Regions from separate parts of the Mesorhizobium sp. M7A.F.Ca.US.006.04.2.1 genome, predicted to be linked through region 2. Evidence: predicted binding sites of a transcription regulator. Region 2 holds the regulator's gene; each other region holds the start of a gene.
What was found. Region 2 encodes PhoB, which activates phosphate uptake and scavenging genes when phosphate is short. Its sites were predicted from a motif close to TGTCATNNANCTGTCAT; they were not measured.
Positions count from the first base shown of each region.

Region 1: a site for PhoB is predicted at 1,568-1,584, ahead of EN925_RS06095 (RNA degradosome polyphosphate kinase). Genes of this name have one in related genera too.
Region 3: a site for PhoB is predicted at 3,514-3,530, ahead of EN925_RS10950 (ceramide glucosyltransferase). Genes of this name have one in related genera too.

Region 1 covers NZ_RZQA01000069.1:828-4,983, reverse strand. The annotation lists gene EN925_RS06105 (FAD-dependent monooxygenase) at 19-1,239, opposite strand; gene EN925_RS06100 (zinc-finger domain-containing protein) at 1,259-1,504, opposite strand; gene EN925_RS06095 (RNA degradosome polyphosphate kinase) at 1,716-3,917, shown strand; partial or broken gene ppx (exopolyphosphatase) at 3,917-4,156, shown strand, end outside.
Region 2 covers NZ_RZQA01000559.1:286-4,223, forward strand. The annotation lists partial or broken gene EN925_RS25140 (ABC transporter permease subunit) at 1-50, shown strand, start outside; gene pstB (phosphate ABC transporter ATP-binding protein PstB) at 68-886, shown strand; gene phoU (phosphate signaling complex protein PhoU) at 913-1,620, shown strand; gene phoB (phosphate regulon transcriptional regulator PhoB) at 1,637-2,326, shown strand; gene EN925_RS25160 (ROK family protein) at 2,343-3,590, opposite strand; partial or broken gene EN925_RS25165 (D-xylose ABC transporter substrate-binding protein) at 3,860-3,938, shown strand, end outside.
Region 3 covers NZ_RZQA01000153.1:1,274-5,429, reverse strand. The annotation lists gene EN925_RS10960 (2'-deoxycytidine 5'-triphosphate deaminase) at 1-849, opposite strand, end outside; SAM riboswitch at 924-1,001, shown strand; gene EN925_RS10955 (O-succinylhomoserine sulfhydrylase) at 1,059-2,246, shown strand; gene EN925_RS10950 (ceramide glucosyltransferase) at 2,254-3,405, opposite strand; gene apaG (Co2+/Mg2+ efflux protein ApaG) at 3,639-4,031, shown strand; gene EN925_RS10940 (Hsp33 family molecular chaperone) at 4,079-4,156, opposite strand, start outside.

The sequences.
Region 1 (4,156 bases), on a different contig from region 2:
TCGACCGATGTAAGCATTCTAAGGAGCCCGCCACCCATAAAGCCAGTCCAGATCCGCCGCGAGTTTTTCCGACGAGCGCGCCTTCAGGAACACATTGCGCGCAATCGCCACTGGACCCGAGGCATGCCAGGCCAGCCGGTTGACAGCGCCGCGTCGGGTGACCTGCGCGACACGCGGCCGCCGTGACTGTTCCCAGACGGCAAGTGCGGCCAGGGGGTCGGCAGGGAAGTCGGCGATGATGTCGGCAAGCGTCGCCGCATCCTCGATCGCCATGGCCGCACCTTGCGCTGCGAATGGGGTCATCGCATGCGCGGCGTCGCCGATCAGCGCGATGCCGTTCGGTGTTGTCCAGGGCTGTTGCGGGTCAACAGTGTGGATCGGCCATGCGGTCCACGGGCCGGCCTGCTCGACCAGACGGGCAAGTTCTGTCGCGGTGCCGCGCAGGGCTCGGGTCAGGATCCCGGCGTCGGCGTTGCCGGACCAGCCCTCGGCAATGCGGTCGCCCCTGGTGAAGGCCGCGAGATTGAAGGCCGCACCCTTGCTGACGGGATAGGCCACCATATGGAAGCCAGGATGCAGGAAGGTGGTGACGCAGTCCCTGGCGCCGATGGCGGCAAAGCTCCGACCGGCGGCGCTGCCGGCCGCGACCGTGGCGCGCCAGGCCAGTTCGCCGGAGAAATGGTTTCTTGGCGAGCCCTTGGCCGAATCGACAAGTGCGCGCACCGATGACCAGACGCCATCGGCCCCGACCAGCAGGAAGCCCTCCGCCTCGATGGTCTTGCCGTCGATCTCGGCCGTCGCCGTGATGCCATGCGGGCCGGAGGCAACGTCGCCGATGCGCGCGCCGGTGGTGAGATGGATATCCGGCACCTCGGCAACGCGCGCGGTCAATGCGCTCTGCAGATCGGCCCTGTGCGCGACGAGATAGGGTGCTTGCCAGCGGGTTTCGGCGGCTTGCCCCAGCGGCACGCGCGCCAGTTCGCGCAAGGTCGCGGCCTTCTTCAACACCACGGCTTGCGGCCGCACCGCTGCCGGCAGCAGCCGGTCGAGCACGCCAAGCTGGCGAAGGATGCGCGTCGCGTTTGGAGAGAGCTGGATGCCGGCGCCGGCAGCTTCCAGGCGCTGCGCCTGTTCGAACACCCGAACCGCGTAGCCGCGCGAGGCGAATGCAAGGGCTGCGGTCAATCCGGCGACACCGGCCCCGGCGACGACAATTTGCCGGGAACGCGTGTCGTTCATCGGGCTGGTCGCGAAAGTCTCAGGCGGCCTGTTCGATGTAGATGCATCCGGCCGGCAGCGTTTCCGTCGCCTTCAGCTTCGGCGAATAGCGGTAGAGCGTCGAGCAATAGGGACAGACTTTTTCATTGTCGTCGCCCATGTCCAGAAACACATGCGGGTGGTCGAAAGGCGGATTGGCGCCCGTGCACATGAATTCCTTCACGCCGATGTCGATTGCCGGATAGCCCGCATCGTTCTGAAAATGGGGAATGGAACCGCCTGCCATCGTCGTCTCCTTAACGCAGTCTCGTCTGCATCTGGATCATATCAGGCCTCTTTGCAAGTTCGATGAAATCAAACTGTCGCAAAAGCCTGTCAGAGGATAAGTTAAGCCGGTTAACCCATGGCCCGAAAACCGATTTCGGTTTCCGGGAGGGACCATGGGTCGCTAGAGTGACTGGCTAGCCGGCTTGAGCGGGTGTGGAAGAGCGGGAATCATGAACGAACTGAAGCCGGTGCAGAACGAATTCGTGGATGTCGAGGTGGCTCGCCCGGAAGGCGGCAACCCGGACCGGTTTGTCAACCGCGAGTTTTCCTGGCTGCAGTTCAACCGGCGCGTTCTCGAGGAGTCGCTGAACCTCAATCATCCGCTGCTGGAGCGCGTCCGCTTCCTGTCGATCTCGGCCGCCAATCTCGACGAGTTCTTCATGGTCCGAGTCGCCGGTCTTGCCGGCCAGGTGCGCGAGGGCATCACGCTGAAGAGCCCCGACGGCCGCACCCCCGAACAGCAGCTCGAACAGCTGCTGCGTGAGGTCGAGCGGCTGCAGGAAGACCAGCAGAAGAGCCTTTCGGCGCTCACCGTGCTGCTCAACAAGGAAGGCATCGAGAGCATCACCCGCGATGCGCTGACCAAGGACGAGAAAATCTGGCTGGAAGACCATTTCCAGGAACAGGTTTTCCCGGTGCTGACCCCGCTGTCGATCGACCCGGCGCATCCGTTCCCGTTCATCCCCAATCTCGGCTTCTCGATGGCGCTGCAATTGCGCCATCGCAAGAACGGCGAGGAGATGAGCGCGCTGCTGCGCCTGCCGGTGGCGCTGAAGCGCTTCATCCGTCTGCCGGACCGCAAGCATCATGTCCGCTTCATCCCGCTGGAAGAGGCTGTCGGCCTCTATATCGGCAAGCTCTTCCCCGGCTACGAGGTCAAGGGCTCCGGCACGTTCCGCATCATCCGTGACAGCGATATCGAGGTCGAGGAGGAGTCCGAGGACCTCGTGCGCCTGTTCGAAACGGCGCTGAAGCGGCGTCGGCGCGGATCGGTGATCCGCATCGAATTCGACAGGCTGATGCCTGGCGAATTGCGCGATTTCGTCGCCGGCGAGCTTGGCGTGTCGTCCAGCCGCATCAGCGTCTTGACCGGTCCATTGGCGCTCAGCCAGATTTCCGAGATCGTCGCCGTTCCCCGCGACGACCTGAAATTCACGCCCTACAATCCGCGTTTTCCCGAGCGCATCCGCGAGCATGGCGGCGATTGTTTCGCCGCCATCCGCGAGAAGGACATCGTCGTCCATCACCCTTACGAATCCTTCGATGTGGTGGTGCAGTTCCTGCGCCAGGCAATGGCCGATCCGGAGGTGGTGGCGATCAAGCAGACGCTTTACCGCACCTCCAACGACAGCCCGATCGTGCGCGCGCTGGTCGACGCGGCCGAGGCCGGCAAGTCGGTCACCGCGCTGGTCGAGCTCAAGGCGCGTTTCGACGAGGAAGCCAACATCCGCTGGGCGCGCGACCTGGAGCGGGCCGGCGTGCAGGTGGTGTTCGGATTTCTCGAACTGAAGACACATGCGAAAATGTCGCTGGTGGTGCGGCGCGAGGACGGCAAGCTGCGCAATTACGTGCACCTCGGCACCGGCAACTACCATCCGGTCACCGCACGCATCTACACCGACCTGTCCTTCTTCACCACAGATCCGACGATTGCCCGCGATGTCGCCCAGCTGTTCAATTTCATCACCGGCTATGCCGAGCCGACGGACGAAATGCGGTTGGCGATCTCGCCGTTCACGCTGAGAAGCCGCATCCTGAAGCACATTGCCGACGAGATTGCCTACGCGGTGCAAGGCAAACCGGCGCGCATCTGGATGAAGATGAACGCCCTCGTCGATCCGATCATCATCGACGCGCTCTACGATGCCAGCCGCGCCGGCGTCGAGATCGACCTTGTCGTGCGCGGCATCTGCTGCCTGCGGCCGCAGGTTCCGGGCCTGTCGGAAAACATCCGCGTAAAATCGATCGTCGGCCGTTTTCTCGAGCACAGCCGCATCTATTGTTTCGGCAATGGTTTCGGCCTGCCGTCGGACGAGGCGATCGTCTACATCTCCTCGGCCGACCTGATGCCGCGTAATCTCGACCGCCGCGTCGAAACCATGGTGCCGATCACCAATCCAACTGTGCATGAACAGATCCTTGGCCAGATCATGCTGGGCAACATTATGGACAATCAGCAAAGTTTCGACGTATTGGCTGATGGAACCTCCCGGCGCGTCGTGCTGGAGGAGGGCGAGGAACCGTTCAACGCGCAGGAATATTTCATGACCAATCCGAGCCTGTCGGGACGGGGTGACGCGCTGAAGTCGCATGCGCCCAAGCGCATCGCGCAGTTCAAGCGCCGCAAGAAGAACGCCGCAGCGTCCGGCTGATGCTGTCTGATTCTCAGGGCCGGCTGCAGGACCGCCGACCGCTGTCCATCATCGACATCGGATCGAACTCGATCCGTCTCGTCGTCTATGAGGGGCTGGCGCGCTCGCCGACCATGCTGTTCAACGAAAAGATGCTGGCCGGTCTCGGCCGCGGCATCGTTTCGACCGGCAAGCTCGACCCCGAGGCGGTAACGCGCTCGATGGAAGAGTTCCGCCGCTTTCGTGCGCTTTCCGACCAG
Region 2 (3,938 bases):
TGAACATCACCGCGATCGTGCTTCGGCGTCGGTTCGAGCGGCGCTGGTAGAAAAAAGGCATTTTGGTATGAACATCATGACCGAACAGTCCCTTGAAAACGCAGTGGGCGACAAGATGAAGTCGAACGAAGTGATAAAAATGCGCGGCGACAAGGTCGGCGTGTTCTACGGCGAGAAGCAGGCGCTGTTCGACGTCGATCTCGACGTCCGCCTGAACCAGGTGACGGCGCTGATCGGCCCCTCCGGCTGCGGCAAGTCCACCTTCCTGCGCTGCCTCAACCGCATGAACGACACCATCGATTCAGCACGGGTAACCGGCAAGATCACGCTCGACGAAGAGGACATCTACGACAAGAACATCGATGTCGTCGAACTCAGGGCGCGCGTCGGCATGGTGTTCCAGAAACCCAATCCGTTCCCAAAGTCGATCTACGAGAACGTCGCCTATGGTCCGCGCATCCACGGATTGGCCAAGCGCAAGGCCGACATGGATCAGATCGTCGAGTCCAGCCTGAAGAAGGCGGCGATCTGGAACGAGGTCAAGGACCGTTTGCAGGAACCTGGCACGGGTCTTTCCGGTGGCCAGCAGCAGCGCCTGTGCATTGCACGCGCCATCGCCGTGTCACCCGAGGTGATCCTGATGGACGAACCGTGTTCGGCGCTCGACCCGATCGCCACCGCTCGCGTCGAGGAACTTATCGACGAACTGCGTCAGAACTATACGATCGTCATCGTCACCCATTCGATGCAGCAGGCAGCGCGCGTGTCGCAGCGCACCGCGATGTTTCATCTTGGCTATCTGGTCGAGGAGGGCGCCACCGACAAGATGTTCACCACCCCCGACGACAAACGCACCCAGGACTACATCACCGGCCGGTTCGGCTGATCTCTGGCATATGAGGGACGAAGATCATGGGTGAACATACCGTCGCATCTTTCGATGAGGATCTGGAGCAGATCAGCCAGCTGATCCGCGACATGGGCGATCTCGCCCGCTCGATGGTCGGTGGCTCGACCAGGGCTTTGCTCAATTCGGACAATGCGCTGGCGCAGCGGGTGGTTTCCGACGACGCCATCATGGATGCACGCCAGCGCGAGCTGGACGATCGTGCTATCACGCTGATCGCCAAGCGCCAGCCAATGGCCAACGATCTGCGTGCGGTAGTCGGTTCGATCCGCATGGCCGGCGACCTCGAGCGCATCGGTGACCTTGCCAAGAACATCGCCAAGCGCGTCGGCACTGTCGGGCTGAGCGTCACGCCGCACGACCTTTCGCATTCGATCGACGCGATGGCGCAGCTGGTGCTGATCCAGGTGCAGGGGGTCGTCGACGAGTATGCCGCCGCTGACGCGGCAGCGCTTGCCACGCTCAGAAACAATGATGAACGCATCGACGTCAAATACACATCGGTGTTCCGCGAACTGCTGACCTACATGATGGAAGATCCGCGCAACATCACGGCGTGCACGCACCTGTTGTTTTGCGCCAAGAACCTCGAGCGGATCGGCGACCACGTGACCAACATCGCCGAAAATGCCTATTATGTTTTGACCGGCACGCAGTTGCCAGCCAATCGTCCGAAGCAGGACGAGACGGCAATGTCCGCGCCAGCGGCATGACAGGGGTGACCAGCCGATGATCGCGCCACGCATCATGGTGGTGGAGGATGAGGAGCCGCTAGGCGTGCTGCTCCGCTACAATCTCGAATCCGAAGGTTACCAGGTCGAGGTGGTGACGCGCGGCGACGAGGCCGAAATCCGGCTGCAGGAGAACGTTCCAGACCTTCTGGTGCTCGACTGGATGGTGCCTGCGGTTTCCGGTATCGAACTCTGCCGCCGGCTAAGGATGCGTCCCGAGACCGAGCGGCTGCCGATCATCATGCTGACCGCGCGAGGCGAGGAAAGCGACCGCGTGCGCGGCCTCTCGACCGGTGCCGACGACTATCTGGTCAAGCCTTTCTCGACGCCGGAGTTCATGGCCAGGGTCAAGGCGCTGCTGCGCCGGGCCAAGCCGGAAGTGCTGTCCAGCGTGCTCAAGGTCGGCGATATCGTGCTCGATCGCGAATCGCACCGTGTCTATCGCAAGAAGAGCGAAATCCGGCTCGGGCCGACGGAATTCCGCCTGCTTGAATTCATGATGCGCCATCCAGGCCGCGTGTTCTCGCGCAGCCAACTGCTCGACAATGTCTGGGGCGAGACGATCTACATCGACGAACGCACGGTCGATGTGCATGTCGGCCGGCTGCGCAAGGCGGTCAACAACGGCCGTATGCCCGATGTCATCCGCACCATCCGTGGGGCGGGTTACGCCATTCGCGAGGACTGAACTCCCTCGTTTGAACTCACGCCACGTTCTTGCCGCCGAGACCGGATCTCGCCTGCACGCCCGGCGCAAAAATCTCCTGATCGACGAAGATCAGCGCCCGCATGGCGCAGCCTTCGCGGATCAGCGGCAGTTCGTTCGGCTCGGTGTCGAAGGAAATCGACTTGGAATGCTGGCCGCCGGCGGTCTGGGCAATCGCTTGCCGCAATGCCGGCTCGATCAGGTCGAAGGCGGCGGCGCTGACGCCGACCATGGCGACGGGGGCCGGATCGATCAGCGCGAACAGGCTGCCGAGGCCGTAGCCGAGCGCTTCGCCAGCCTTGCGGTAGGCTTCCCGCTCCGGTCCGTCCCTCTCGCGGGCGGCGGCAGCCAGGGCGCGCATGTCGGCGTCGCTGACATCGGCGACGGGTTCTGCATCCTCGCCCATCTGCCGCGCGTTGCGCCAGATGGCATAATTGCCGGCATAGGCTTCGACGCAGCCGCGCCGTCCGCAGCGACACAGCGCCCCGTTCGGCCGATGAATCATGTGGCCGAATTCGCCGCCCGAGGAATGGGGGCCGGTGACCAATTCGCCCTTCAGCACCAGCCCCATGCCGATGCCGTGCGACAAAAGGATAGCGATGAAATCGTCGCGGTAACGATCGGGATCGCGCCAGCGCAGCGCCACCGCCATCATGTTGCAGTCGTTCTCCATAATGGCGGGGACGCCGAACTCCTCTTCGAATATGTCGGCGAAGGCGATGTCGGTGTGCGGCGTGATCGGCGACCACAGCATGGCGCGGGCACGGGTGTCGGTGATGCCCTGGACGGCCAGCGCGATACGAGCGATGCTGCGCACGTCCAGGTCGGGATCTTCCAGGCGGCGCCGCACGATTGCCGTGCACTCACCGATCAGCGAGTCGCGCGACATCGTCAGCGTGTCGAGCCGACGCTGTTCCTCGGATATTACCTGGCCGGCATAGTCGATGACGGCGACCGAGAGGAAGTTCAGCGACAGCACCACGGTCATTACCGCGGCCGCTTCCGGATTGAGGCTGAGGCCGACCTGCGGACGGCCGCGTTTGAGCGAGCCGGCCTCGCTCGGCTTGCTTTCGGTCAGGATGCCTTCGACGATCAGGTCGGATGAGATCGCCGAGATCGTCGAATGGCTGAGGCTTGTGGTTGCGGCGATCTCGGTGCGCGACGGCTGTCCGGCGCGGCGCACCGCGGCGATCACCATCGCGCGGTTGCGGCGGCGCAAATCGTCGTGGCGGATTCCGACCGACATGCTCTTTCATATCCTCCCGGTCGCCGCGGTTCTTCCTGCCCTGGAACGCTGTCGGTGACGCGGTCAAATACTGGCAGAAGCCGCGCGCCGTGTCATTTATTTATTCCGAGGCCCGAAAAAAATTCGAGACGACATCAAAATCCATCAGAATCGATGTTGACAGCGTTCGGGCGTTGGCCCAGTATTTTTTCGAGGCTCGAAAAAATAGGGCCTCTGTGCCGGCCCTCGGGCCAGTTTGGTCGCGCCATACGCGGCGCAGGGAGGATAATATGAAAAGATTCACAGCCGCCATCCTGGCGGGTGCCGCCATGTCGCTGACGCTCGCGTCTGTCGCGCAGGCGAAGGACA
Region 3 (4,156 bases), on a different contig from region 2:
GCGGAATTCGCCGACCAGCGGATCGAAGGGCGTCATCTCGGCGGCGTAGAGCGGCGGCACATGCACCGCCTCCTGGCTGACGAGGATGTAGAATTCATCGGGGTCGAGCACCAGTTCGCCGGCGCCGCTCTTGTGGATCGGTTCCCAGAAGTCGACGACTTCCTGGGCCGCGCGCTTGTCGACATCGACGAGGCCGGTGTGATGCTTGCCGCGATAGCCGACCAAGCCGCTTTGATCGCCGTTGAGGTCGATCGACAGCGCGATGCCGCCGCCGGAAATGTTCGGCGGCTCGGTGGCGACCAGCATCTGCGTGCGATGCAGGTCGTGCAACTCGGCTTCCGAGAGCAGCGCATTGCCGATGCGGAAACGGATCTGCGACAGGCGCGACCCGGTGCGGACGACGATCGGGAAGGTGCGCGGGCTGACTTCCAGAAAGAGCGGGCCATGATAGCCGGCGGCGATCTTGTCGAACTCGTGGCCGCGATCGGTCATGACGCGGGTGAAGATGTCGAGCCGCCCGGTCGAACTCTTCGGATTGGCCGAGGCTGAAATGTCCGCCGGCAGCGCCAGGCTTTCAAGCAGGGGCACGATGTAGACGCAGCCGGTCTCCAGCACCGCGCCCTCGGCCAGATTGATCTCGTGCAGCTGCAGCCGGTCGAGCTTTTCCGAGACCTTGTGATTGGGGCCGGGCAGGAAGGAGGCGCGCACCCGCCAGGCCTTGTCGCCGAGCCTGAGATCGAGGCTGGCCGGCTGGATCTGGTCGGTGTCGAGCGCACGCGCCGACTTCAGCGCGCCGGACTGGAACAGCGCCGATATGTCCTGGTCGGGAAGAATGCCTGTCTGCCGCAAGGCTCCACTCCTGCTTGGTACAAACCTCTTAATGAAGCCGGCAATTGACGCAAGCGCGGTGCGGGTCTAAAGGGTCGTTATCCCGTGGTGATTTGGCCGGTCGGCTTGCAGCCACGTTAAACAAGTCGCTAAAGGACCGTCGGGCCGCAAGGCCGTATGGACCGGTTGCGACTTTCGCGGCCGGTTTTTTTGTGTCTGGAAGAAAAGCGATGAGCACCAAGAAGCGCAACTGGAAGCCTCAGACGGCACTCGTGCACAGCGGAACGCTGCGTTCCGGTTTCGGCGAAACGTCAGAAGCGATCTATCTCACCCAAGGCTATGTCTACGAAACGGCGCAAGCCGCCGAAGCCCGTTTCAAGGGCGAAGAGCCGGGTTTCATCTATTCGCGCTACGCCAATCCGACCGTCGACATGTTCGAGAAGCGCATGTGCGCGCTGGAAGGTGCCGAAGACGCGCGCGCCACCGCGTCGGGCATGGCCGCGGTGACGGCCGCCCTTCTGTGCAGCGCCAAGGCCGGCGACCATATCGTGGCGGCGCGTGCGCTGTTCGGCTCCTGCCGCTGGGTGGTCGAGACGCTGGCGCCGAGATACGGCATCGAGGCGACGCTGGTCGACGGCACCGACATCGCCAACTGGGAAAAGGCGGTCAAGCCGAACACCAAGCTGTTCTTCCTGGAAAGCCCGACCAATCCGACGCTGGAAGTGGTCGATATCGCCGCTGTCGCTTCGCTTGCCAATTCGATCGGCGCCAGGCTGATCGTCGACAATGTCTTCGCCACGCCCCTGCAGCAGAAGCCCTTGCAGCTCGGCGCCCATATCGTCGTCTATTCGGCGACCAAGCACATAGACGGCCAAGGGCGCTGTCTCGGCGGCGTCATCCTGTCGGACAAGAAGTGGATCGACGAGAACCTGCACGATTATTTCCGCCATACCGGCCCAAGCCTTTCGCCTTTCAACGCCTGGACGCTGCTGAAGGGCCTGGAAACGCTGCCGCTGCGCGTACGCCAGCAGACGGAAAGTGCCGGCCGGATCGCCGATTTTCTGGCCGAACGGCCGGAAATCGCGCGCGTCATCTATCCCGGCCGCGCCGACCATCCGCAGGCCGACATCGTCAAGAAGCAGATGTCGGGCGGCTCGACGCTGATCTGCCTGGACGTCAAGGGCGGCAAGCAGGCGGCCTTCGCCTTGCAGAACGCGCTCGACATCGTCCTGATCTCCAACAATCTCGGTGACGCCAAGAGCCTGATCACCCACCCGGCGACGACGACGCACAAGAATCTCAGCGACGAGGCGCGCGCCGAGCTCGGCATCGGGCCGGGCACGCTCAGGCTGTCGGTTGGCCTGGAGGATGCCGACGATCTGCTCGAGGACATCGCGCAGGCGCTGAAGGCCAGGTAGGAGGCCTTCAGGCGCCGGACGGCGTCTCTTCCAGCTCGGCCGTCTTGGTACCGATGGTCATCGCATTGCCGCGCCAGTCGATGGCGCCGCCGAGCCAACCGCGCGCCCACATCGCCGGCAGGATCAGGTCGCGCGCCATGATCGCGGCGACCATGCGTGGCGACAGGTACCAGCCCTTGGACCAGGCCAGGGCGCACTCCGGAAGATAGAAGGCCGCCAGCACGGCAAGGGCGGTTGCCCAGAGGCTGAAGCCGGCGCTTGCCGCTGCAATCAGCGCAAGCACCAGCGGCACCACGGCGCCGGTCAGGATTTCGGGTGCGAAGAACAGCGGGAAAGTGACGCGGCGCAGGCGCGCCCAACGGGCCTGACGCGACCAGATCTCGTCAAACGAGCGCCGGCCAAGCGGCTGCTCGAAGGGGGCGGCGACGAGATTGACGCGCAGGCCGAGACTGTTCACCAGCTTGGTCGCAGCGGCATCCTCGGCGATCTCGGCGGCCAGCGCGCGGATGCCGCCCTTGGCGTCGAGCATCGGCTTGTTCCAGAGCATGCTCTTGCCCTGGGCAAAGCCGAGGCCGAGCGCCTCACCGGCATATTGCCAGCGCGCCTGCAGCGTGTTGAGGAAAGCGCATTCGACCTCGGCCCAGAAGCCGGCCGGCCGCGAGCCGATCGGCGTCGAGCAGACAAGGCCGGTGCCGGGCCGCCAGGCAGCCATCAGGTGCTGGATGTAGTCCCTCGGCATCAGCACGTTGGAATCGGCCAGGACGACCCAGTCGTGCCGCGCCGCTTCCCAGCCCTTGACGCAATTGTTGAGTTTCGGATTGGCGCTGATGCGGTCGTCGCCGACAAGCAGCCGGGCCGGCACTTTCGGAAACCGGACGATCGTCCTGTTTATCAATTTGACCACCGGATCGTCGGCATGGGCGACGCAGAAAATCAGCTCATAGCGCGGCCAGTCGAGCGAGAAGGCGCGTTCCAGCGTCTCCTGCGTGAACGGCTCGACGCCGCGCGACGGCACGACGATCGACACTGGCCGCGGCTTGCCGGCCGGCGGCGCAATGGTGCGACGCCGTCTCAGACGCGACGCGGCGAGCACGATGCTGGCGAGATTCGAGAGGATGAGGACGGTTGAAAGCGTGGCGGCTATGAGAGTGAGTTGCATCGAGGTCCGGTCACTCCAGGAAAACCGGTCCGCAAGATGGCCGGTTTCAACAGTTCAGCAGAGCGCCCGAGTCGCGCGTCACCAGTCCGCGCACACCATCATTGTCATATGTCACTTAAATGACATTCTTTGTCGGCACCTGCCCGCGAGGCCGGCCAGAGGAGGCTTCGATCGGTTGACCTAACCGCACGGAGCGCCGAAAGTTCCGCTGGAACCGTTTTTTGGAGCCGCTTATGTATAGCGCCGTCACGCGCAACATCGAAGTGCAGGTCAGGCCGTTCTATCTGGAGGACCGTTCGGATCCCTCGGAGAACCGCTATGTCTGGGGCTATCAGATAACGATCGACAATCAGTCGGACGATTTCGTGCAGCTTCTGTCGCGATATTGGCACATCACCGACGGCACCGGCCGGGTCGAGGAAGTGCGCGGCCCCGGCGTGGTCGGCGACCAGCCCGAACTCAATCCCGGCGACAGCTACCAGTACACATCCGGTTGCCCGCTCTCGACACCGTCCGGCATCATGGTCGGGCATTACACGATGCGCAACAAGCGGGGCGAGACGTTCGACATCGCCATTCCGGCGTTTTCGCTGGACTTGCCGGGGACGCGGCGGACGGTGAATTGATTTCGCCTCACCGGCCGCGGAGCGACCGGTGAGGCGTGGTTTCTACTCTACTGGGCCGCGAATTCCGCCGGGTCGAAATCATATTGCTTCGAACAGAATTCGCAGGCGACGTGGATGCCGCCGTC